2 regions of the Streptomyces sp. NPDC039423 genome follow, and region 1 is predicted to be linked to the other one. Evidence: predicted binding sites of a transcription regulator. Region 1 holds the regulator's gene; the other holds the start of a gene.

Region 1 (11,208 bases):
GTGCGACAGGCGGCGGGCCTCCAGCGTGTACGCCCGGGTCGTGGCGAGCACGCCGTCGGCGGCGACCGGCGCCTCGGCCAGCTCCACCGTCTCGCGGTAGGCGGTCGCGTACCGCAGCCGGTCGAAGAAGCGCTGCCCGCTCGCCGGGTAGTGCGCGGTGACCGGGTGCGGGACCTGGTCGAGGTTGATCCGCTGGATCACCCCGGCGAGGCCCAGGGAGTGGTCGCCGTGGAAGTGCGTAACGCAGATGCGGTCGATATCGTGCGCGGCGACCCCGGCCCGCAGCATCTGGCGCTGGGTGCCCTCGCCCGGGTCGAAGAGGATGCCCTCGCCGTCCCAGCGCAGCAGGTAGCCGTTGTGGTTGCGGTGTCGGGTGGGCACCTGACTGGCGGTGCCCAGCACGACGAGCTCTCGTACGGACATGGCTGTCGCGACTACCCGGGGGGCCAGTTCAGACCGCGGCCGCCCAGCACGTGCGCGTGCGCGTGCCAGACGGTCTGGCCGGCGCCGGAACCGGTGTTGAACACGACGCGGTAGCCGCTGCCGTCGACCTTCTCGTCCGCGGCGACCTGCCCGGCCTCGCGCAGCACGTCCGCGGCGATCTCCGGCGCCCCGGCGGCGAGGGACGCGGCGTCGCGGTAGTGCGCCTTGGGGATGACCAGGACGTGGGTGGGCGCCTGCGGGTTGATGTCGCGGAAGGCGACGGTCGTCTCCGACTCGCGCACGACGGTGGCCGGGACCTCCCCCGCCACGATCTTGCAGAACAGGCAGTCGCTCTGCGGCTCTCCGGCCATGTCCTGGTCCTTTCTGTCTCCGGCTGCGTACGGGGGCACTCTATCGGCGGCCGGGGGCGCGTCTGTTGAGCGCCGACCTGCTGATCCAGTACGTCAGGACCACGCCCCAGAACAGCGGCGCGCCCAGTCCGGCGAGGACGCCCGCGCTCGCCGTGGGCAGCGCGAGGGCGACCGCCGACTCCAGGCCCAGCAGCGCCACGGCGCCGGCCATCCACAGCACCGGCGGACAGCCGCGGGAGATCAGCAGCAGGGGGCGCCGCAGCCGCGGCGGCACCCGCCGGAGCGTCCACAGGGCCCAGCCGCCCCACAGGGCCAGGAACACCGTCACCCCGACGGCCTCGGCCAGGACGGCGCCCGTGCCGGTGCCCCCGGTGCGCAGCCGCGCCGAGCCGATGGCGGCGGCCATGAACCCGCCCAGGGCCACCCAGCGGGCGCCGGCCGCGGTCCCCCAGGCCATGGTCTCCAGGTTGAAGCGGGCCTCCCGGTCCTCCAGATCGAGCGCGGCCGAGTCGACGAACCCCTCGGCCGCCCTGGTCCAGGCGCCGCGCCGGTACCAGCGGCGGCGCAGGTGCAGCAGGGACAGGTTGTTGTGCGCCTCGCTGCTCTCCGGGTTCAGGCGCAGCGCGTTCTCGTAGGCCCGCTCGGCGGTGCGGTAGTCCTTGAGCTGGTACGCCGTCAGGCCCAGCAGGAAGTGGGTGGCGTCCTCCTCGGGCCCCAGCTCGACGGAGCGCAGCGCCAGCGCGTACGCCTCCCGGCGTCGTGCCGGGTGCCCGGAGCGGGACAGGATCGTGCCGAGGACGTGGTAGCCGCTCCAGTGCCAGGGGACGAGGGCGAGGCCCCGCCGGGCGGCGTCCTCGGCGGCCGCCCACTGCGGCCCGCCGGCCGGTCCGTGGGCCAGCAGGTCGGCGCGGAGGAACCAGGCGGACGGCAGCTCCGGGTCGGCGCGCAGCGCCTCGTCGGCCAGGCGCAGCGCCTCGCCCCGGTCGCCGAGGTGGCGGCGGCAGCGGGCCAGCAGGGCGAGCGCCGGGGCGTCGTCGGGGTGCTGGGCGAGGTGCTGGGCGGCGAGGGCGGCGGCCTGTTCGTAGCGCTCCAGGTCGTACAGCGCCTCGGCCCGGTCCAGCGTCCGGGACGGCGGGGAGGACGGGGTGGGCGGGTCGGCCTGGGTGGTCACAGCTTGCGCTTCCTCTTCAGGTACGCGAGGAGGTCGTCGTACATGCCGCCGTCGTTGGCGAACGTCGCCACGTTGCGGGCGGCCGAGAACCAGGGGTCGGTGGACGGCCGGATCTGCCGGGCCGCGCCGAGCAGGTCCTTGGTGTTGATCATGCGTACGGTGCCGGTGCGGGCCGAGTCGAGCAGCGCGGTCTCGGCGGCGCTCTCGCAGACGTGCGCGAGGTCGGCGCCGGAGAAGTCCTCGGTGGCCTTGACGAGCTTGCCGAGGTCGACCGCCTCGATGGGGCGGTCGCGCAGGTGGTAGCGGAGGATCGCGTGGCGCGCGGCGGCGTCCGGCGGCAGGACCAGCAGGGTGCGGTCGAGGCGGCCGGGGCGGCGCAGCGCGATGTCCACGTCCCAGGGCACGTTGGTGGCGGCCAGCACGAACACGCCGTCGTTGCTGTCGGCGGCGATGCCGTCCAGTTCGGTGAGGAGCTGGTTGACGACGTTGCGCAGCCCGCTGTGGTGGCTGCGGCTCCGCTTGGCGCCCAGCGCGTCGAGCTCGTCGAGGAAGACGACGCACGGGGCCTGGGCGCGGGCGGTCTCGAAGACGTCGTGGACGTTCTTCTCGGACGCGCCGATGTACATGTCGAGGATGTCGCTGAGCGAGATCGACAGGAAGTTCGCGCCGAGCTCCCCGGCGACCGCGCGGGCGATGAACGTCTTGCCGCAGCCGGGCGGCCCGTAGAGCAGCAGACCGCCGCGGAGGCTCTTGCCGTACAGCTTGCGCAGCTCGGGGTTGCGCATGGGGGCGAGGAAGGCGGCCTCCAGGCGGTCCTTGACCTCCTGCATGCCGCCGACGTCCGCGAGGCGTACGGCACCGGGGGCGTCCACGTCCCAGGCGGTGGCGCCGCCCGGGTCGTCGCCGTGGCCGTCGGCGGTGAGAGGCGCCTCGGTCCCGTCGGCGAACCGGGGCGGGACGATGTCGCCGACCTCCTGCTCGGCGGCCGCCCAGTCGAAGTCCTCGCCGTGCCGGGGCGTCCGCGCTTCGCGGGGCGCCGGGGACGCCTGGTCGTCCGGGGCCCGCGGGGGCTCCGGCGGCGCGGGCGGCATGCCCATGGCGCGGCCCATCAGCGCGCGGGCCTCAGGGTCGCCGGGCGCGTGCTGGAGGGCGACGGCGGCCTCGCACACGGCTTCGTCGTTCCGCCCCTCGCGGAGAAGGAGTTCGGCGAGGTGCAACCGCAGGGGGACGTCGTCGGGTGCGGCGGCGACGGCGGCGCGCATGCTGCGGATGAGAGGAGACTCGTCGGACATGCCGCCACCTTACGGATCGCCCACGACAACCGGCCCGGTGGGCCCCGCCGTCGGAGCCCCGCCGGCGCCGGGCGGTCCCGCCGCCCGTGGCCGGCGCGGTCCGGCCGGGACCGGTGGGCGCGCGGAGGGTGGGCGCGCGGAGGCCGACGCGGAGCCCGCGGACCGGGCGCGGCGTCCACGCGGTGGGCGGGCGGCGGGCGTTCGGGCGCGGAGCCGGGCGGGGGCGTTCCGGTCAGGACCAGCGGCCGGTGCGGCCCAGGAGCAGGGCGGTGGCGGCCGTCCCGGCGGTCGAGGTGCGCAGAACGCTGCGCCCGAGCCGGTAGGGCTTGGCGCCCGCCGCGGCGAACGCCGCCAACTCGTCGGGCGACACGCCTCCTTCGGGGCCCACGACGAGCACGATGTCGCCCGTGGCGGGCAGTTCGGCGGTGGCGAGCGGCTCGGCGCCCTCCTCGTGGAGCACGGCCGCGAAGTCGGCGGCCGCGAGCAGCTCGGCGACCCGCTTGGTGCCGGCCGCGTCCGCGACGTCCGGGAAGCGGAGCCGGCGCGACTGCTTGCCCGCCTCGCGGGCGGTGGCCCGCCACTTGCCGAGCGCCTTCAGCCCGCGGTCGCCCTTCCACTGGGTGATGCACCGGGACGCGGCCCACGGCACGATGGCGTCGACGCCCGTCTCGGTCATCGTCTCCACCGCCAGCTCGCCCCGGTCGCCCTTGGGCAGGGCCTGGACGACGGTGATGCGCGGGGCGGGCTCGGGCTCCGTGCGCACCTCGGTGACCGTGACGTCGAGGCGGTCCTTGCCCTCGACGGCCGCGACGGTGCCGTACGCGCCCCGGCCGGCGCCGTCCGTGAGGACGATCTCCTCTCCGACCCGCAGCCGCCGCACGGACACGGCGTGCCGGCCCTCGGACCCGTCGAGCGTGACGGTCCCGCCGGTGACCCGGTCCACCAGGAAGACGGGGGCGGTCATGACGCCACGCTCCGCAGGGCGAGGGAGGCCGCGGCGGCGTCCAGTTCGGCGGCCAGGACCTCCACCAGGCGGGCGGCGGGCAGCTCGCGTGCCATCCGGTGCCCCTGCCCGGCCCACAGGGCCATGCCCTGGGGGTCGCCCGCCTTGGCGGCCGCCTTGCGCAGCCCGCTCGTCAGGTGGTGCACCTCGGGGTAGGCGGCGGGGGCGTACGGGCCGTGCTCGTGCATGAACCGGTTGGCCAGGCCGCGGGCGGGGCGCCCCGAGAAGGCCCGGGTCAGCTCGGTGCGGGTGAACAGCGGGTTCGTCATGGCCTGCTTGTGCAGGGGGTGGGCGCCCGACTCGGGGCACACCAGGAACGCGGTGCCGAGCTGGGCGGCCTCGGCGCCCGCCGCCAGGACGGCGGCGATCTGGCTGCCGCGCATCAGGCCGCCCGCGGCGACCACCGGAAGCGGCACGGCCTCCTTGACCTGCGCGACCAGCGACAGCAGTCCCGTTCCCGCCCCGCCGGTCTCCGGGTCGTCGCGGTGCGTGCCCTGGTGGCCGCCCGCCTCGACGCCCTGGACGCACACGGCGTCGGCGCCCGCCTCCCGCGCGGCCTGGGCCTCCTCCGGGGACGTGACCGTCACGACGGTGAGCGTCCCGGCCCGGGCGAACGCGGCGACCGTCTCGCGGGTGGGGCACCCGAAGGTGAACGACACCACCGGGACCGGGTCCTCCAGCAGGATGGCCAGCTTGGCCTCGTACCCGTCGTCCCGGCCCGCGTCGGGGTCCCCGAGCGGCGTGTCGTACCAGGTGGCCTCACCGGCGAGCTGGTGGCGGTAGACGTCCACGGCGGCGGGGTCGGCCTGCCCGGGCTGCGGCATGAACAGGTTCACGCCGAAGGGGCGGGGGGTGAGCCCGCGGAGTTGCTTGATCTCCTGGTACATGCCGTCGGCGGTCTTGTACCCGGCGGCCAGGAACCCCAGGCCGCCCGCCCCGGACACGGCCGCGGCGAGCTCCGGACCGGAGGCGCCGCCCGCCATGGGGGCCTGCACGATCGGGTACCGGCAGAGACCGGTCAGTGCGGAGGACATGCACGCATGGTGTCACGCCCCCGCACCCGTACCGAACCCACCGGGCTCACCGCCCGTTGAACGCGTCCTTGAGCCGGGAGAACAGGCCCTGCTGGCCCGGCTGGAACTGCCCCGTCGGCCGCTCCTCGCCCCGCAGCTTCGCCAGCTCGCGCAGCAGCCGTTCCTGCTCGGGGTCGAGCTTCGACGGCGTCTGGACCTCGACGTGCACGATGAGGTCACCGCGTCCGCCGCCGCGCAGATGGGTCACTCCGCGCCCGTGCAGCGGGATGGACTGGCCCGACTGCGTCCCGGGGCGGACGTCGACCTCCTCCAGCCCGTCCAGCGTCTCCAGCGGGCACTTCGTGCCCAGCGCGGCCGCCGTCATCGGAATGGTCACCGTGCAGTGCAGGTCGTCGCCCCGCCGCTGGAAGACCGCGTGCGGCAGCTCGTGGATCTCGACGTACAGGTCACCGGCCGGACCACCGCCCGGGCCGACCTCGCCCTCGCCGGCGAGCTGGATACGGGTGCCGTTGTCCACACCGGCCGGGATCTTGACCGTGAGCGTACGGCGGGACCGGACCCGGCCGTCGCCCGCGCACTCGGGGCACGGGGTGGGGACCACCGTGCCGAAGCCCTGGCACTGGGGGCAGGGGCGGGAGGTCATGACCTGGCCCAGGAAGGACCGGGTGACCTGCGAGACCTCGCCACGGCCGCGGCACATGTCGCACGTCTGCGCCGAGGTGCCGGGCGCGGCGCCCTCACCGGAGCAGGTGGTGCAGACGACGGCCGTGTCGACCTGGATGTCCTTGGTCGTGCCGAAGGCCGCCTCGTTGAGGTCGATCTCCAGGCGGATCATCGCGTCCTGGCCGCGCCGGGTGCGCGACCGGGGGCCGCGCTGGGACGCCGTACCGAAGAAGGCGTCCATGATGTCGGAGAAGTTTCCGAAGCCGCCCGCGCCGAAGCCGCCCGCGCCCGCGCCGCCCGAGGAGGACAGCGGGTCGCCGCCGAGGTCGTAGACCTGCTTCTTCTGCGGGTCCGACAGCACCTCGTAGGCGGCGTTGATCTCCTTGAAGCGCTCCTGCGTCTTCGGATCGGGATTGACGTCCGGGTGCAGCTCGCGGGCGAGCCTGCGGAACGCCTTCTTGATCTCGTCCTGGGACGCGTCGCGGCGTACGCCGAGTACGGCGTAGTAGTCCGTGGCCACTTACGACTCCGCCAGGATCTGTCCGACGTAACGTGCCACTGCGCGTACCGCTCCCATCGTTCCGGGGTAGTCCATGCGGGTCGGTCCGACCACGCCGAGTTTGGCGACTGCCTCGTCGCCCGAACCGTAGCCGACCGCGACGACGGACGTGGAGTTGAGGCCCTCGTGGGCGTTCTCGTGCCCGATACGTACGGTCATGGCCGAGTCCTTGGCCTCGCCGAGCAGCTTGAGGAGCACCACCTGCTCCTCCAGCGCCTCCAGCACCGGCCGGATGGTCAGGGGGAAGTCGTGCCCGAAGCGGGTGAGATTGGCGGTGCCGCCGATCATCAGCCGTTCCTCGGTCTCCTCCACCAGGGTCTCCAGCAGGGTGGCCAGCACCGTGGAGACGGTCCCCCGGTCCTCCGCCTCGAAGGACTCGGGGAGGTCCTGCACCAACTGCGGCACGTCCGTGAAGCGCCGCCCGACGACGCGGCTGTTGAGCCGCGCCCGCAGGTCCGCCACGGACGTCTCGCCGAACGGCGCGGGGCAGTCGACCATGCGCTGCTCGACCCGCCCCGTGTCGGTGATCAGGACCAGCATCAGCCGGGCCGGTGCCAGCGACAGCAGCTCCACGTGACGCACGGTGGAGCGCGTCAGCGACGGGTACTGGACCACGGCGACCTGCCGGGTGAGCTGCGCGAGCAGCCGCACCGTACGGCCGACGACGTCGTCGAGGTCCACGGCGCCGTCCAGGAAGTTCTGGATGGCGCGCCGCTCCGGCGACGACAGCGGCTTGACGCCGGCGAGCCTGTCGACGAAGAGGCGGTACCCCTTGTCGGTGGGGATGCGGCCCGCGCTGGTGTGGGGCTGGGCGATGAAGCCCTCCTCCTCCAGCACCGCCATGTCGTTGCGCACGGTGGCGGGCGAGACGCCGAGGTTGTGGCGCTCCGTGAGCGCCTTGGAGCCGACGGGCTCCTCGGTGCCGACGTAGTCCTGGACGATGGCGCGCAGTACCTCGAGTCTGCGTTCGCTGAGCATCGCGCGCACCTCCAGCTGGCCGTTGTTCCGTCTGCTGCGCTGGCACTCGCCCTGCCCGAGTGCCAACCATCCCCCGGCAAGTGTACGGCGCCGGGGTACGCCCCTAGCAAGGGCGGCCGACCACGCTACCGCGCGACGGCGCTGGTGGATGCCGATAGCGTCGCGGTATGGACGTCAGTTGGGAAGACTTCGGGTGGGAGCGTCTCGCCGACGGCGTGGGCCGCAAGAGGCTGCCCGTGTGGGACGCCACCACGGCGTTGGTGGTCGGCGAGGAGGGCGCCCTGCTCTTCGACACGGGCGCGACGCTCCGTGAGGGCGCCGCGATCCGTGCCCAGGCGCAGGCGCTGATGGGCGGCCGGAGAGTGACGCACATCGCACTGAGCCATCCGCATTTCGATCATGTGCTCGGCACGGCGGCGTTCTCGGGGGCGGAGGTGTACGGCGCGGTCGGCGTCGACACCGTGCTGATCCGGGACCGGGACGGGCTGCGCTCCGACGCCGTGCGGCACGGGGTCGGCGCCACGGACGCCCTGGAGGCGGCGGACGTCCTGGTGGCCCCGCACCACCTGGTGTCCGGCGAGTGGACCCTGGAGCTGGGCGGGCGCCAGGTGCTGCTGGCCAACGTGGGCCCCGGGCACAGCGGCCACGACCTGGCGGTGCTCGTGCCCGGCTCCAGGGACGTCGTCCTGTGCGGGGACCTGGTGGAGGAGTCCGGCGACCCGCAGGCGGGCCCGGACGCCATCCCGTCGCGCTGGCCGGCCGCCCTGGACCGGCTGCTGGAGCTGGGCGGCGGGGACGCGCTGTACGTGCCGGGGCACGGGGCGGTCGTCGACGCCGCGTTCGTACGCGCCCAACGCGATGAGCTGGCCCGCCGGTTCGGGGTGTCGTAGCGTCTGGCGAATGCGCGCTTACGACCCTGACCTGACGCCCTCCTGGAAGCGTCCGGCCCCGGTGCCGGAGGTACCCGCCGAGCCGGACCTGGTGGTCGAGGAGGTGAGCACCGGGTTCTGCGGGGCGGTGATCGGCTGCGAGGCGGGCACGGTGACCCTGGAGGACCGGTTCGGCAAGCACCGGGTGTTCCCGATGGCGCCGCGCGGCTTCCTCCTGGAGGGCCGCCCGGTGACGCTGGTGCGCCCGGCCGCCGCCCCGGCGCGCCCGTCGCGCACCGCCTCGGGCTCGATCGCCGTGCCGGGCGCACGCGCGCGTGTCGCCCGGGCGGGGCGCATCTACGTGGAGGGCCGGCACGACGCCGAGCTGGTGGAGCGGGTGTGGGGCGACGACCTGCGCGTCGAGGGCGTGGTCGTGGAGTACCTGGAGGGCGTGGACGACCTGCCCGCCATCGTGCGGGACTTCGGCCCGGGCCCCGACGCCCGCCTCGGGGTCCTGGTGGACCACCTGGTCCCCGGGTCCAAGGAGTCCCGTATCGCGGCCTCGGTGACGGACGCCCACACGCTGGTCGTGGGGCACCCGTACATCGACGTGTGGGAGGCGGTGAAGCCCTCGTCGGTGGGCATCCGGGCGTGGCCGTCCGTGCCGCGCGGCCAGGACTGGAAGACCGGGGTGTGCCGGGCGCTCGGCTGGCCCGAGAACACGGGCGCGGCCTGGCAGCACATCCTGTCCCGGGTACGGACCTACAAGGACCTGGAGCCGGAGCTGCTGGGCGCGGTGGAACGACTGATCGACCACGTGACGGTCGGCGACGCCGAGCACGTGTGACGGCACGGGGCCGTCGGCAGGCCCCTGGCGCGGGGTCCCTCTCGACGGAGGGCCCGTGTCAGTCGACCAGGTCCCGCACCACGGCGTCGGCGAGCAGCCGTCCCCGGAGCGTCAGCACGGCCCGCCCCTCGGCGTAAGGACCGGTGTCCAGGAGCCCGTCCCTTACCGCGCGCTCGGCGGCGGCCAGGCCCGCCGGCCGGAGCAGCGACAGCTCGCAGCCCTCCCGCAGCCGCAGCTCCAGCAGCACCCGCTCCACCCGCCGGTCCTCCTCCGACAGCACCTCGCGCCCCGCGCCCGGTGAACGCCCCTCCGCCAGCGCGGCGGCGTACGCGCCGGGGTGCTTCACGTTCCACCACCGCACGCCCCCGACGTGGCTGTGCGCCCCGGGGCCGGCGCCCCACCAGTCGGCGCCGCGCCAGTACAGCTCGTTGTGCAGGCACCGCCCCGCGTCCGAGGTGGCCCAGTTGGAGACCTCGTACCACTGGAAGCCCGCCCCGGACAGCACCTCCTCGGCGATCAGGTACCGGTCGGCGTGGACGTCGTCGTCCGTCATCGGCACCTCACCGCGCCGGATGCGCCTCGCGAGCCCGGTGCCCTCCTCGACGATCAGGGCGTACGCGCTGACGTGGTCGGGCCCCGCCCCGATCGCCGCGTCGAGCGAGGCGCGCCAGTCGTCGTCGCTCTCGCCGGGCGTGCCGTAGATCAGGTCGAGGTTGACGTGCTCGAAACCCGCCGCCCGCGCCTCCGCGACGCACGCCTCCGGCCGCCCGGGGGTGTGCGTGCGGTCGAGGACCCTCAGGACGTGCTGACGGGCGCTCTGCATGCCGAAGGAGATCCGGTTGAAGCCGCCCTCGCGCAGCTCGGCGAGGTACGCGGGGTCCACGGACTCCGGGTTCGCCTCGGTGGTGATCTCGGCGTCGTCCGCGAGCCCGAACTCGTCCCGGACGGCCCCCAGCATCGCCACGAGGTCGGCGGCGGCGAGCAGCGTGGGCGTGCCGCCCCCGACGAACACGGTCCGCACCGGGCGGGGGTCGTCGCCCAGGACCTTGCGGGCGAGCCGCACCTCGTCCGTCAGCGTCGCGGCGTAGTTGTCGCGGGAGGCGAGCACTCCGCCGGAGCCGCGCAGCTCGGTGGCGGTGTAGGTGTTGAAGTCGCAGTAGCCGCAGCGGGTCGCGCAGTACGGCACGTGCAGATAGAACCCGAGCGGCCGCTCACCGGCCCCGAGCAGGGCGGACGCGGGCAGCGCGCCGTCCTCGGGCATGGGCTCACCATCGGGCAGTACGGAAGGCATACCGCCCATTGTCCGTCACCGCGGGCGCTGCCTGGCCTGGAGCACCAACAGCGCGAGGTCGTCCCGTACCGGCGTCTCGCCGAAGGCGTGGACCGCGCGCTTGATCCTTTCCGCGACCTCGTGGGCCGGCAGCCCCGCGCAGCCGGCCAGGGCCTCGGCCAGGCCGTCCCCGTCGTCGAACATCCGGCCCGTGCGGGAGCGGCGCTCTGTGACGCCGTCCGTGACGCACAGCAGGGTGTCGCCGGGCGCCAGGTGGAAGGTGTGGCTCTGGTAGGCGACGTCGTCGACGACGCCCAGCAGCACCTGGGGCGCGGCGGCGGGCGTCACGGTGCCGTCCGGACGCAGCAGCAGCGGCAGCGGGTGGCCGGCGGAGGCGAGCGTGCAGCGGGCCCCGCCGCCGTCCTCGGGGGCGAGAGGGACGAGGTCGCCGTACAGGAGCGACAGGAACCGGGACTGCGGCTGGGCCGGGGGCGGTGGCGCGCCGGGCGGGTCACCGGCCGCGGCGACCATGGAGGCGGCGGCCTCGGCGGCCTCGGTGGCGTCGTCCAGGAGCAGCCGGTTCAGCCGGTCCAGGACGTGGCCGACCTCGTGGTCCTCGCGGGCGAGGAGCCGCAGCCAGGGGCGGGCCAGGCCGGTGACGACGGCGGCCTCGGGGCCGCTGCCCTGGACGTCGCCGAGCATGAAGCACCAGCGCCGGGCGCCGGGGC
Region 2 (11,208 bases), on a different contig from region 1:
GGCTTCGAACCGATCGGCTTCCGCCGCGGCTACTACCAGCCGGGCAACATCGACGCGCTCGTCATGCGGCTGCGCGTACAAGACGCACCGGACGCGGCGGACGCCCAGGGCGTGCCCGACGCATCCCACGCATCCGACGTACAAGGAACTGAGAGTCATGGCTGACGAACCCCTCGTCCTCGGCATCGAGACCTCCTGCGACGAGACCGGCGTCGGCATCGTCCGCGGCACGACCCTGCTCGCGGACGCCGTCGCGTCGAGCGTGGACACGCATGCCCGGTTCGGCGGCGTGGTCCCCGAGATCGCCTCCCGCGCGCACCTGGAGGCGATGGTCCCCACCATCGAGCGCGCGCTGGCGCAGGCCGGGGTCTCGGCCCGCGACCTGGACGGCATCGCCGTCACCGCCGGTCCCGGCCTCGCCGGCGCGCTCCTGGTCGGTGTCTCGGCGGCGAAGGCGTACGCGTTCGCCCTGGACAAGCCGCTGTACGGGGTGAACCACCTGGCCTCCCACATCTGCGTCGACCAGCTTGAGCACGGCCCGCTCCCGGAGCCGACGATGGCCCTGCTGGTGTCCGGCGGCCACTCCTCGCTGCTGCTGGCGCCGGACATCACCTCCGACGTCCGTCCCATGGGCGCGACGATCGACGACGCCGCGGGCGAGGCGTTCGACAAGATCGCCCGCGTGCTGGACCTGGGCTTCCCCGGCGGGCCGGTCATCGACCGGCTGGCCAAGGAGGGGGACCCGGCCGCGATCGCGTTCCCGCGCGGTCTGAGCGGGCCCAGGGACCCCGCGTACGACTTCTCCTTCTCGGGCCTGAAGACGGCCGTGGCCCGCTGGATCGAGGCCAAGCGGGCGGCGGGCGAGGAGGTGCCGGTGCGGGACGTGGCGGCGTCCTTCCAGGAGGCGGTCGTCGACGTGCTGACCCGCAAGGCCGTACGGGCCTGCAAGGACCAGGGCGTCGACCACCTGATGATCGGCGGCGGGGTGGCCGCCAACTCCCGGCTGCGGGCGCTGGCGGAGGAGCGGTGCGAGCGGGCCGGGATCCGGCTGCGCGTGCCGCGCCCGGGGCTGTGCACCGACAACGGCGCGATGGTCGCGGCCCTCGGCGCCGAGATGGTCGCCCGCAACCGGCCGGCCTCCGACCTGGAGCTGTCGGCGGACTCGTCCCTCCCGGTCACCGACCCGCACGTGCCGGGGAACCACGGCCACGACCACGACCACGTGCACGAGGTCAGCAAGGACAACCTCTACTCATGACCGTGGTCACCCTGATGTGGGAGGCCCGCGCGGCGGAGGGCCGGGGCGCCGAGCTCCTGGAGTGGGCGCGGGCGCGGCGGCTGCCGGCCGAGCCGGTCCGCCGCGAGACGTTCACCGCCCCCGGCGACCGGGTGCTCGTCCTCACCTGGTGGGACGCCCCCTACGACGCGGACCTCCCCGAACTCCCGGAGCCCGACCCCGGCCTGGTCACCCGCCCGGTGCACCGCTGGCGGTTCGAGTCGCACGGGACCTGAGGCAACCCGCCCCCCGGATCCTCCGTCAAGCAGTACGCACTGAACAGGCGTACGAAGACGGGGTTCCAGGGTGGGGAAGAACATCGTGGGCGCGGCGGTCCTGACCGTCGCCGCCCTGCTCATGGCGGGCTGTACGTCGCCGGGCGGCCCGGCCCCCCGGCCCGCGCCGACCACCGTCGCCGCCGCACCCCCCAAGGAACAGGACAAGGCCGCGGGCGAGGCCGCGCGCGCCGAGGCGTCCGCGTACGCGAAGTGGGGGCTCAAGCCCTTCGCCGCACCGCCCGCGCCGCCCGCCGTCAAGCCCGTGCAGCCGTCCCGGAAGGGCGGCGGGGTGCCCGTCATCAGCGAGATACCCACCAAGGACAAGGTCGTCTTCCTCACCTTCGACGACGGGGCCGAGAAGGACCCGGAGTTCGTCGCGATGATGCGCGACCTGAAGGTGCCCTTCACCATGTTCCTCACGGACTCCGCCATCAGCCAGGACTACGGCTACTTCACGCCGCTGGCCGCCCTCGGGGCCGGCGTCGCCAACCACACCCTCACGCACCCCGACCTCCGCACCCTCGGCGCCGCGGCCCAGAAGCGGGAGATCTGCGGCCAGCAGGAGAAGCTGGAGCGGACCTACGGCACCGCCCCGCGCCTGTTCCGGCCGCCCTACGGCAACTGGAACGAGGACACCCGGACCGCCGCCGGGCAGTGCGGCGTCGAGGCGATCGTGCTGTGGCGGGAGTCCATGCAGATCACCGACATGCAGTACCAGCGCGCCGACCGCAAGCTGCGCCCCGGCGACATCGTCCTGGCCCACTTCCGCGGGCCGCGTGACCTCAAGGGCACCACGATGACCGCGATGACGGCCGCCATGCTGCGCCGGATCCAGGAGCAGGGCTTCACCGTCGCCCGGCTCGAGGACTACGTCTGAGGACCGCGTCCCACGGCGGCCCGGGGCCGCTCGACGCGGGCCCGGGCGGTTGCCCCGGGGCGTACGACGGGCATCCGCTCCTCGCCGTGAGGCCGGGCCCGGCAGAGGCTCGCGGCACGGCCACGCCCTACCCTCGGACCATGCCCGACCGTGCGCTTCTCCCCCCGCCCCCGCCGCCCGTCCCGCTCCGTTCCTGGCCGGGGCGGCAGGCGCTGCTGGCCGACCGGACCATGGCGATCCGGGAGCTGGGCCGGCGGATGGTGGGCGGCCGGCGGCTGACGCTCTCCCTGCTCACCCTGGCCGGCCTGGAGGCGGGGTGGGCGCTCGTCGGCGCCGCGATCCGCTCGCTCGACGGACCGTCGGACCCGCTGACGGCGACGTTCGCCGCCGGTGTCGCCTGTCTCGGGCTGGCCGTCATGGCCCCGCTGGTGGTCGTCGTGGTGCTGGGCGTCCGCCGGGACCGCGCGCTGCGGGCCCGGCTGCTGGAGTGGGCGGCCCTGGACCCCGCCCCGGTGCGTGACGCCCGGTTCAGGGCGCCGGGGCTGAGCGTGGCGTGGCTGCTGCTGTCGTTCGCGCAGGGCGCGGCCGGCCTGTGGCTCTCGTTCGCCGTCCCGGCCGCGGCCCGACCCGGCGCCACGACCTATGCCGAGGTCGCGTACGCCATGGGCGCGGGCCTCGTCCTGTGGGTCCACGGGCTGACCGGCGCGGTGAAGGCGTTCGGGCACCGCCGCCTGGCGCTGCGCCTGGGGAGTGTCCGGAAAGTATCGGCGTCCGCCCGGAGGGCGGGCGGACACGACCTAGGGCTGCCGGCCTGACCCGGCGGGTCAGACGGGCCGGCCGACCAGCATGGCCGGCGCCCCGGCCACGCGGGTGAGGAACACGGTGGCCGCGTGCGGCCCCTTCGGCTTGAGCTTGCGGCGCAGTTCCTCCGGTTCGACCGCCGAGCCCCGCTTCTTCACGGTGAGGGTGCCCACCTCGCGCTCCCGGAGCAGGGCCTTCAGCTTCTTGAGGTTGAAGGGCAGCTCGTCGGTGATCTCGTAGGCGGTGGCGTACGGGGTGGGGCGCGGCTCGTCCGCCGTGACGTAGGCGATCGTCGGGTCGATCAGGCCGCCGCCGAGGTCCTCGGCGACCTCGGCGACCAGGTGCGCCCGGATGACGGCGCCGTCCGGCTCGTACAGGTAGCGGCCCACGGGGCGGACCGGCGGGTCGGGCAGGCCCCGGCCGGTGAGGGTGTGCCCGCCCGGCAGCAGGGTCGCGCTGACCGTCCCGGGGCGGGTGCCGAACCACAGCACGGCCTCCTTGACGTCACCGCCGTCCGAGACCCACTCGGCCGCCGCCTCCGCGGGGACCGTCTCGTGCGGGATGCCCGGGGCGATCTTCAGCGCCGCGTGCGGGGCCTTCCGGGCCGCCTCGACGGCCCAGGAGAGGGGCGGCGAGTACGCCTCCGGGTCGAAGATCCGGCCCCCGCCCCTGCCGCCGCGCCGCGCCGGGTCGACGAAGACCGCGTCGTACGGGGAGGTGTCGACCTCCGTGACGTCGGCGCAGCGCACCTCGATCAGCCCGGCCAGGTCCAGCGCGGCGGCGTTGGCGCGGGCGGCCTCGGCGGTCAGCGGGTCGCGGTCGACGGCGAGGACCCGGATCCCGGCGCGGGCCAGCGCGATCGCGTCGCCGCCGATGCCGCCGCACAGGTCGGCGACGCTGCGCACGCCGAGGCGGGCGAAGGAGGCGGCGCGGTGCTCGGCGACCGCCTTGCGGGTGGACTGCTCGACGCCGCCGGGCGTGAAGTACATCCGGTGGGCGTCCCGCTCGCCGAACTTGGCCACCGCCCGCTGCCGCAGCCGCGCCTGTCCGATCGCGGCGGTGACCAGGGCCGCCGGGTGCTCGCGGCGCAGCCGGGAGGCGACGGCCAGTTCCTGGGCGGGCGTGTGGTCGCGCAGGGTGCTGAGCAGGGCCTGGCCCTCGTCGGTGAGGAGCGCGGAGAAGGCGGCGAGATCGGTCACCCGGCCCATTGTGGGCCAGCCGGGGGATGGTGCGCGCCAGGCGGCGGTGTCGGCCGGTGGTCCGTGCGGTGCGCTGACAGGATGCGGCGCCATGCAGCTAGTACGACAAAAAGGTCAAAGGGTAAGTGTGCGGGCACGTGTGCTGCTCGCCGCGCTGCTGATCGCGGCGCTCGGCTCGGCCTGCACGGCGGAGACCGGGCCCGGGGGCACCGGCTTCGGAGGGGGGCCGGGGATGGTGCCCGGGACGGGCCCGGACGTGGCCGGGGGCGGCCGGGCGGGCCCCGCCGCCGGGCAGCGGCCCCCCGACGCCTCCTCCGCCCTCACCGCCTACGTCGAGCGGGTCCGGCGCGCCCAGGCGGCCCGTACCCTCGCCGCCAGGAAATGGGGCCTCAGGGCGGCCCCCCTGGTCGCGCCCCCGCCCCCGGCGGCCGGCGACAAGCCGCACATCACCTTCCGCAAGGGCTTCGGCGTCGGCGACCCGGCCCTGCCGCCCGTCTTCACCACCGTCCCCACCACGGAGCGGATCGTGTTCCTCACGATCGACGACGGCGCGGAGAAGGACCCCGAGCTGCTGCGGATGATGGACGAACTCGACATCCCTTACAGCGCCTTCCTCAGCGACTACCTGGTCAAGGAGGACTACGGCTACTTCAAGCGGATGCAGGAGCGGGGCGTGGCCCTGCACAACCACACCCTGAACCACCGCTACATGCCGGCCCTGTCGTACGCGGAGCAGAAGCGCGAGATCTGCGGGCAGCAGGACACCATCGAGAAGCGGTACGGCAAGCGGCCCCCGCTCTTCCGGCCGCCCTACGGCAACTACGACGCCGACACCCTGCGCGCCGCCCGGTCCTGCGGCATCCGGGCCGTACCGCTGTGGGCGGCCGAGGCCTTCCCCGACCACATGGAGTGGCGCGAGTGGGACCGGGACCTGCACCCCGGCGACATCATCCTCACCCACTTCCGGGGGAGGGGGGATTGGAACGGCACCATGGCGGACATGATCCGGCAGGTGATGAACGTCGTCACGGCCAAGGGGTACGCGGTGGCCCGGCTGGAGGACTACGTATGAGCCGCCCGCCCCGGCCGGTGCGGGGGCTCCCGTCGCCGCCCGTCCGGCCGGTGCCGGCGGTCCGGCGGGCGCCGCTGGTGCGACCGGTCCTGGTGGGACTCGTCCTCGCCGCCGCGGCCGGCTGCGCGCCCCCGTCCGTGGCGCCGGCCGTCGACCCGATCGAGCGGCTGGGGCGCAAGGCGGCCCGGCAGGTGTCGGCCCCGTCGCCCGGCGCTCCCGGCCGGGGCCCCACCGCCGGCGACGGGTCGGTGGACGGCCGCCATAGGGCCGTCCGGCGCCACGACCGGGCGGTGAATTGGCACTCCGCTTGACCGAGTGCTAATCGCGGTCATAGTCTCGGCTCTGGCACTCCCCACCGGAGAGTGCCAACACAGCGACGGGCAGGTCCGGCACCCGCGACGACGGATCCACCTGGTCGCCACCTCAGACAGTTAACCCCGTGAGATCTCCGAAGGGGGAGGTCGGATCGTGACGACCACCAGCTCCAAGGTTGCCATCAAGCCGCTCGAGGACCGCATCGTGGTCCAGCCGCTCGACGCCGAGCAGACCACCGCCTCTGGCCTGGTCATCCCGGACACCGCCAAGGAGAAGCCCCAGGAGGGCGTCGTCCTGGCCGTGGGCCCGGGCCGCTTCGAGAACGGCGAGCGCCTGCCGCTCGACGTCAAGACCGGCGACATCGTGCTGTACAGCAAGTACGGCGGCACCGAGGTGAAGTACAGCGGCGAGGAGTACCTCGTCCTCTCGGCTCGCGACGTGCTCGCGATCGTCGAGAAGTAATTCATCCGAGCAGAAATGCTTTTGTGAACCGCGCCCCTGGCCCCCGCTGATGACACATTGCCGGGCGGCGAGGGGCGCGGTTCGTCAACCAGAGTTTCCGAGAGGGCTGAATCGCTCCCATGGCGAAGATCCTGAAGTTCGACGAGGACGCCCGTCGCGCCCTTGAGCGCGGCGTCAACAAGCTTGCCGACACGGTCAAGGTGACGATCGGTCCCAAGGGCCGCAACGTCGTCATCGACAAGAAGTTCGGCGCGCCGACCATCACCAACGACGGTGTGACGATCGCCCGCGAGGTCGAGGTCGAGGACCCGTACGAGAACCTCGGCGCCCAGCTGGTGAAGGAGGTGGCGACCAAGACCAACGACATCGCGGGTGACGGCACCACCACCGCCACCGTCCTGGCCCAGGCGCTGGTCCGCGAGGGTCTGCGCAACGTGGCCGCGGGTGCCTCCCCGGCCGCCCTGAAGAAGGGCATCGACGCCGCGGTCAAGGCCGTCTCCGACGAGCTGCTCGCTTCGGCCCGTCCGATCGACGACAAGGCCGACATCGCCGCGGTGGCCGCGCTCTCCGCGCAGGACCAGCAGGTCGGCGAGCTCATCGCCGAGGCCATGGACAAGGTCGGCAAGGACGGTGTCATCACCGTCGAGGAGTCCAACACCTTCGGCCTGGAGCTCGACTTCACCGAGGGCATGGCCTTCGACAAGGGCTACCTGTCCCCGTACATGGTCAGCGACCAGGAGCGTATGGAGGCCGTCCTCGACGACCCGTACATCCTGATCCACCAGGGCAAGATCTCCGCGATCACGGACCTGCTCCCGCTGCTGGAGAAGGTCATCCAGGCCGGCTCCTCCAAGCCGCTCCTGATCATCGCCGAGGACGTCGAGGGCGAGGCCCTGTCGACCCTGGTCGTCAACAAGATCCGCGGCACGTTCAACGCCGTCGCGGTCAAGGCCCCCGGCTTCGGCGACCGCCGCAAGGCGATGCTCGGCGACATGGCCGCCCTCACCGGCGCCACCGTCATCGCCGAGGAGGTCGGCCTCAAGCTCGACCAGGCCGGTCTGGAGGTGCTCGGCACCGCCCGCCGCGTCACCGTCACCAAGGACGACACCACGATCGTCGACGGCGGCGGCAACAGCGACGACGTGCTCGGCCGGGTCAACCAGATCAAGGCCGAGATCGAGACCACGGACTCCGACTGGGACCGCGAGAAGCTCCAGGAGCGCCTCGCGAAGCTGGCCGGCGGCGTGTGCGTCATCAAGGTCGGCGCCGCCACCGAGGTGGAGCTGAAGGAGAAGAAGCACCGTCTGGAGGACGCGATCTCCGCGACCCGCGCCGCGGTCGAGGAGGGCATCGTCTCCGGTGGTGGCTCCGCGCTGGTCCACGCCGTCAAGGTGCTGGACGGCAACCTCGGCAAGGAGGGCGACGAGGCCACCGGTGTGGCGGTCGTCCGCCGCGCCGCCGTCGAGCCGCTGCGCTGGATCGCCGAGAACGCGGGCCTCGAGGGCTACGTCATCACCTCCAAGGTCTCCGAGCTCGACAAGGGCCAGGGCTTCAACGCCGCCACCGGCGAGTACGGCGACCTGATCAAGGCCGGCGTCATCGACCCGGTCAAGGTCACCCGCTCGGCCCTGGAGAACGCCGCCTCCATCGCCTCCCTGCTGCTCACGACCGAGACCCTGGTCGTCGAGAAGAAGGAAGAGGAGCCGGCGGACGCGGGCCACGGCCACGGTCACGGCCACTCCCACTGACGCCTGCCGAGCGTCACCGAGGCCCGGTGCCCCCGTCGCGGGGGCACCGGGCCTCGGTGTTTTCGCCGCGGGACACCGGGTCCCGTGTTCCCCGCGCCGTCATGCCGAGCGGTCCAGCTCCGACGGGCGCACCGGGTCGGCGAACGGCACCCCCTTCGTGTACCGCTCCAGCTCGTCCAGCGCCCGGTCCGCCATGCGGTGCAGCTCGTTGCCGAGCGAGCCCGCGACGTGCGGGGTGAGCAGCACGTTCGGCAGGGAGTAGAGGGGGGAGTCCTGGGGCGGCGGCTCGGGGTCGGTGACATCGAGGACGGCGTCGAGCCGGCCCGCGGTGAGGTGCGGGAGCAGGGCGGCCCCGTCGACCAGGGAGCCGCGCGAGGTGTTGACGAGCGTCGCGCCGTCCCGCATCAGGGCGAGCTGCGGAGCGCCGATCATATGGCGGGTGGCCGGCAGTTGCGGGGCGTGCACGGACACGATGTCCGCCCGGGCGCACAGCTCGTCCAGACCGGCCGGGAGGACACCGAGCGCGGCGGCCTCGCCGGGCGTGACGTACGGGTCGTACAGCAGCACCTGGAGGTCGAAGGGGCGCAGCAGCTCGATCACCCGGCGGCCGATGCGGGACGCCCCCACGATGCCGACCGTCCGGCGGTGGTTGCCGCTGTCGGCGAGTTCGCTCAGCCAGTCGTGCTCGGCGCGCAGCTCCGCGTACCGCCGCGCGGCGCGCAGCACGCGCTTGCCGGCCAGCAGGATGACGGCCAGCGTGTACTCGGCGACGGGCAGGGTGTTGGCCGCGGCCGCCGAGGCGACCGTGATGCCGCGTTCCCAGCAGGCCCCGGTGACATGGTGCTTGACCGACCCGGCGGCGTGGACGACGGCACGCAGGCGCGGGGCCCGGTCCAGGACGGCCGCGGTGAGCGGCGTGGCGCCCCAGCAGGTGAACAGCACCTCCGCCTCGGCGAGCGCGGCCGCGACCGGGGGCGTGGGGGCGGCCAGGTCGTGGGCGACCAGCCGCGGGTCGGTGCGCGCCAGCGCGGTGAGGCGGGCGCGGTGGGCGTCGGTGAGCAGGCGCCCGGCGATGCCGGGGCCCATGGCGAGCAGCAGCGCGGGGCGCCGGGGGGACCGGTCGCCGGGGACGGGGTGCATCGGGGGCGTGCTCCTCTCGTACGGCCTGGGGCCGGCCGGTGGCGCTGGAGCGAGACGGTAACGAAACCCGGCCCCGGCACGGGAGTACCCCGCCGCCGGTTCCCCCTCCCCGCGCCGCCCTGGCGCCGGGCGCGGCGGACGCCCGGGGGCGGCGGCGTCGACGGGCCGGCGGCCTACCGCGGCCCGTACTTGCGGCCCGCGCGGGAGCTCACGCCGCCGAGCAGGCCGCGCGGCGCCAGTTTCACCACGCCCATCAGGGCCTTGTAGCGCGGGTCGGGCACCGACAGGGTCCTGCCCCGGGCCAGATCGGCCAGCGCCGAGGCGACGAGCTTGTCCGCGTCGAGCCACATCCAGCCCGGGATGTTGTCCGTGCCCATCCCGGCCCGCTCGTGGAACTCCGTGCGCACGAAGCCCGGGCACAGCGCCATCAGCCGCACCCCGCTGCCCGCCAGGTCGCGCGCGGCGCCCTGGGTGAACTGCACGACCCACGCCTTCGACGCCCCGTACGTACCGCGCGGCACGAACGCGGCCACCGACGCGACGTTCACCACGCCGCCCCGGCCCCGGTCCCGCATCGACGCCGTCGCGGCCGACGTCAGCCGCAGCACCGCCTCGCAGTGCACCTTCAGCATCCTCAGCTCGTCGGCCATGGACACCTCCAGGAACCGGCCCTTGTTGCCGAAGCCGGCGTTGTTGATGAGCAGGTCCACCGGTCGCTTGCGGTCGGACAGCCTCGCCTCCACCGCGGCGATGCCGTCCTCCTCGGCCAGGTCGGCGGCCAGGACCTCGGCCTCGATCCCATGCCGGTCGTGCAGCTCGGTCGCCTGCTCCCGCAGCCGCTTCACGTCCCGGGCCACCAGCACCACGTCGCGGCCGTCCGCCGCCAGCCGCCGCGCGAAGGCGGCCCCGATCCCCGCCGTCGCGCCCGTAATCAGTGCAGTCGTCATACGCGGCACGTTAGTGCCCCGCGGCCACACCGGGGCGCCCGGTCCCACGGGGCTGTGGACGAAGCCGCCCGCCATATACGGAGTGTCAGGATCCGCCCGGGCGTAGGCGTCCGGCGCCGCCGGCTACGAGGCGTGCCGCGCGGCGTACTTCAGGGCGGCCTCGCGCACCTCGGGGTCCAGCGCGCCGCCCGCCGCGAGCGTGCGCGGCAGCAGCGCCCGCTCGATGGTGAACGCCCGGAAGGCCAGAGCGACCGTCACGTCGTGGTCCGGCCGGTGCACCACCTCGATCGGGTCCCCCGCCCGTATCTCGCCCGGCTCGACGACCCGCAGGTACGGTCCCGGCGCGGCGCGCAGCGTGAACCGCCGCACCCAGCCCTTCTCGCCCAGCCAGCTCGCGAACGTCCGGCACGGCACCCGGCCGGACGCCACCTCCAGGACCGCCGTCCCGCCGACCCGCCAACGCTCCCCTATGAGCGCGGCGTTCACGTCGAACCCCTCGGTGGTGAGGTTCTCCCCGAAGGCGCCGTTGGCGAGGGGCCGCCCCAACTCGCCCTGCCAGTGGTCCAGGTCCTCGCGCGCGAACGCGTACACCGCCTGGTGGGTCCCCCCGTGGTGCCGCAGGTCGCAGACCGTGTCCCCGGCCACCCCGCTCGCGCCCGCGCCCTTGGGCCCCGGATCGGCCACCCGTACCGGACCCTCGGCCGGCCGCTTGTCGATGCCCGTGGTGCCGCTCGGCGCATCGGTGTAGTCCACGGCCTTGGGCCGCCCCACGTTGACGGTCAGAACTCTCATGGCGACACGCTAATGCGGGCCTACTCAAAGCGGCCAGCGGATATTTCGCGTGCGACCCAAGCAAGGCTTATATTCGAGGGGTGATCGAAGCTCGACACCTGCGCGTCCTCCGCGCCGTCGCCGGCACCGGCTCCTTCTCCGCGGCCGCGCGCGAACTGGGGTGCACCCAGCCCGCCGTCAGCCAGCAGATGAAGGCGCTCGAGTCCTCGGCGGGCACCCCCCTGCTGGTCCGTACGGGCCGGGAGATGCGCCTCACCCAGGCCGGCGAGGCGCTCGTCCGCCACGCCTCCGGCATCCTGGC

What was found. The regulator HrcA, encoded in region 1, represses chaperone genes, less so after heat shock. The targets are predictions, from matches to a motif close to TTNGCACTCNGNNNNNCNGAGTGCNAA.
Region 2: groES (co-chaperone GroES) is a predicted target of HrcA. The motif match lies at 5,846-5,872, and genes of this name have one in related genera.

What each region holds. Positions count from the first base shown of each region.
Region 1 covers NZ_JBVKAH010000001.1:502,866-514,073, reverse strand. The annotation lists gene ACZ7LK_RS02185 (ribonuclease Z) at 1-423, opposite strand, end outside; gene ACZ7LK_RS02180 (histidine triad nucleotide-binding protein) at 435-794, opposite strand; gene ACZ7LK_RS02175 (tetratricopeptide repeat protein) at 835-1,965, opposite strand; gene ACZ7LK_RS02170 (ATP-binding protein) at 1,962-3,257, opposite strand; gene ACZ7LK_RS02165 (16S rRNA (uracil(1498)-N(3))-methyltransferase) at 3,490-4,221, opposite strand; gene ACZ7LK_RS02160 (nitronate monooxygenase) at 4,218-5,294, opposite strand; gene dnaJ (molecular chaperone DnaJ) at 5,341-6,477, opposite strand; gene hrcA (heat-inducible transcriptional repressor HrcA) at 6,478-7,494, opposite strand; gene ACZ7LK_RS02145 (MBL fold metallo-hydrolase) at 7,662-8,384, shown strand; gene ACZ7LK_RS02140 (DUF3097 domain-containing protein) at 8,395-9,210, shown strand; gene hemW (radical SAM family heme chaperone HemW) at 9,269-10,501, opposite strand; gene ACZ7LK_RS02130 (SpoIIE family protein phosphatase) at 10,517-11,208, opposite strand, start outside.
Region 2 covers NZ_JBVKAH010000002.1:202,665-213,872, forward strand. The annotation lists gene rimI (ribosomal protein S18-alanine N-acetyltransferase) at 1-165, shown strand, start outside; gene tsaD (tRNA (adenosine(37)-N6)-threonylcarbamoyltransferase complex transferase subunit TsaD) at 158-1,258, shown strand; gene ACZ7LK_RS06950 (hypothetical protein) at 1,255-1,512, shown strand; gene ACZ7LK_RS06955 (polysaccharide deacetylase family protein) at 1,583-2,431, shown strand; gene ACZ7LK_RS06960 (hypothetical protein) at 2,572-3,246, shown strand; gene ACZ7LK_RS06965 (THUMP-like domain-containing protein) at 3,256-4,440, opposite strand; gene ACZ7LK_RS06970 (polysaccharide deacetylase family protein) at 4,523-5,503, shown strand; gene ACZ7LK_RS06975 (hypothetical protein) at 5,500-5,814, shown strand; gene groES (co-chaperone GroES) at 5,972-6,280, shown strand; gene groL (chaperonin GroEL) at 6,400-8,028, shown strand; gene ACZ7LK_RS06990 (hydroxyacid dehydrogenase) at 8,128-9,168, opposite strand; gene ACZ7LK_RS06995 (SDR family NAD(P)-dependent oxidoreductase) at 9,342-10,115, opposite strand; gene ACZ7LK_RS07000 (MOSC domain-containing protein) at 10,239-10,907, opposite strand; gene ACZ7LK_RS07005 (LysR family transcriptional regulator) at 10,988-11,208, shown strand, end outside.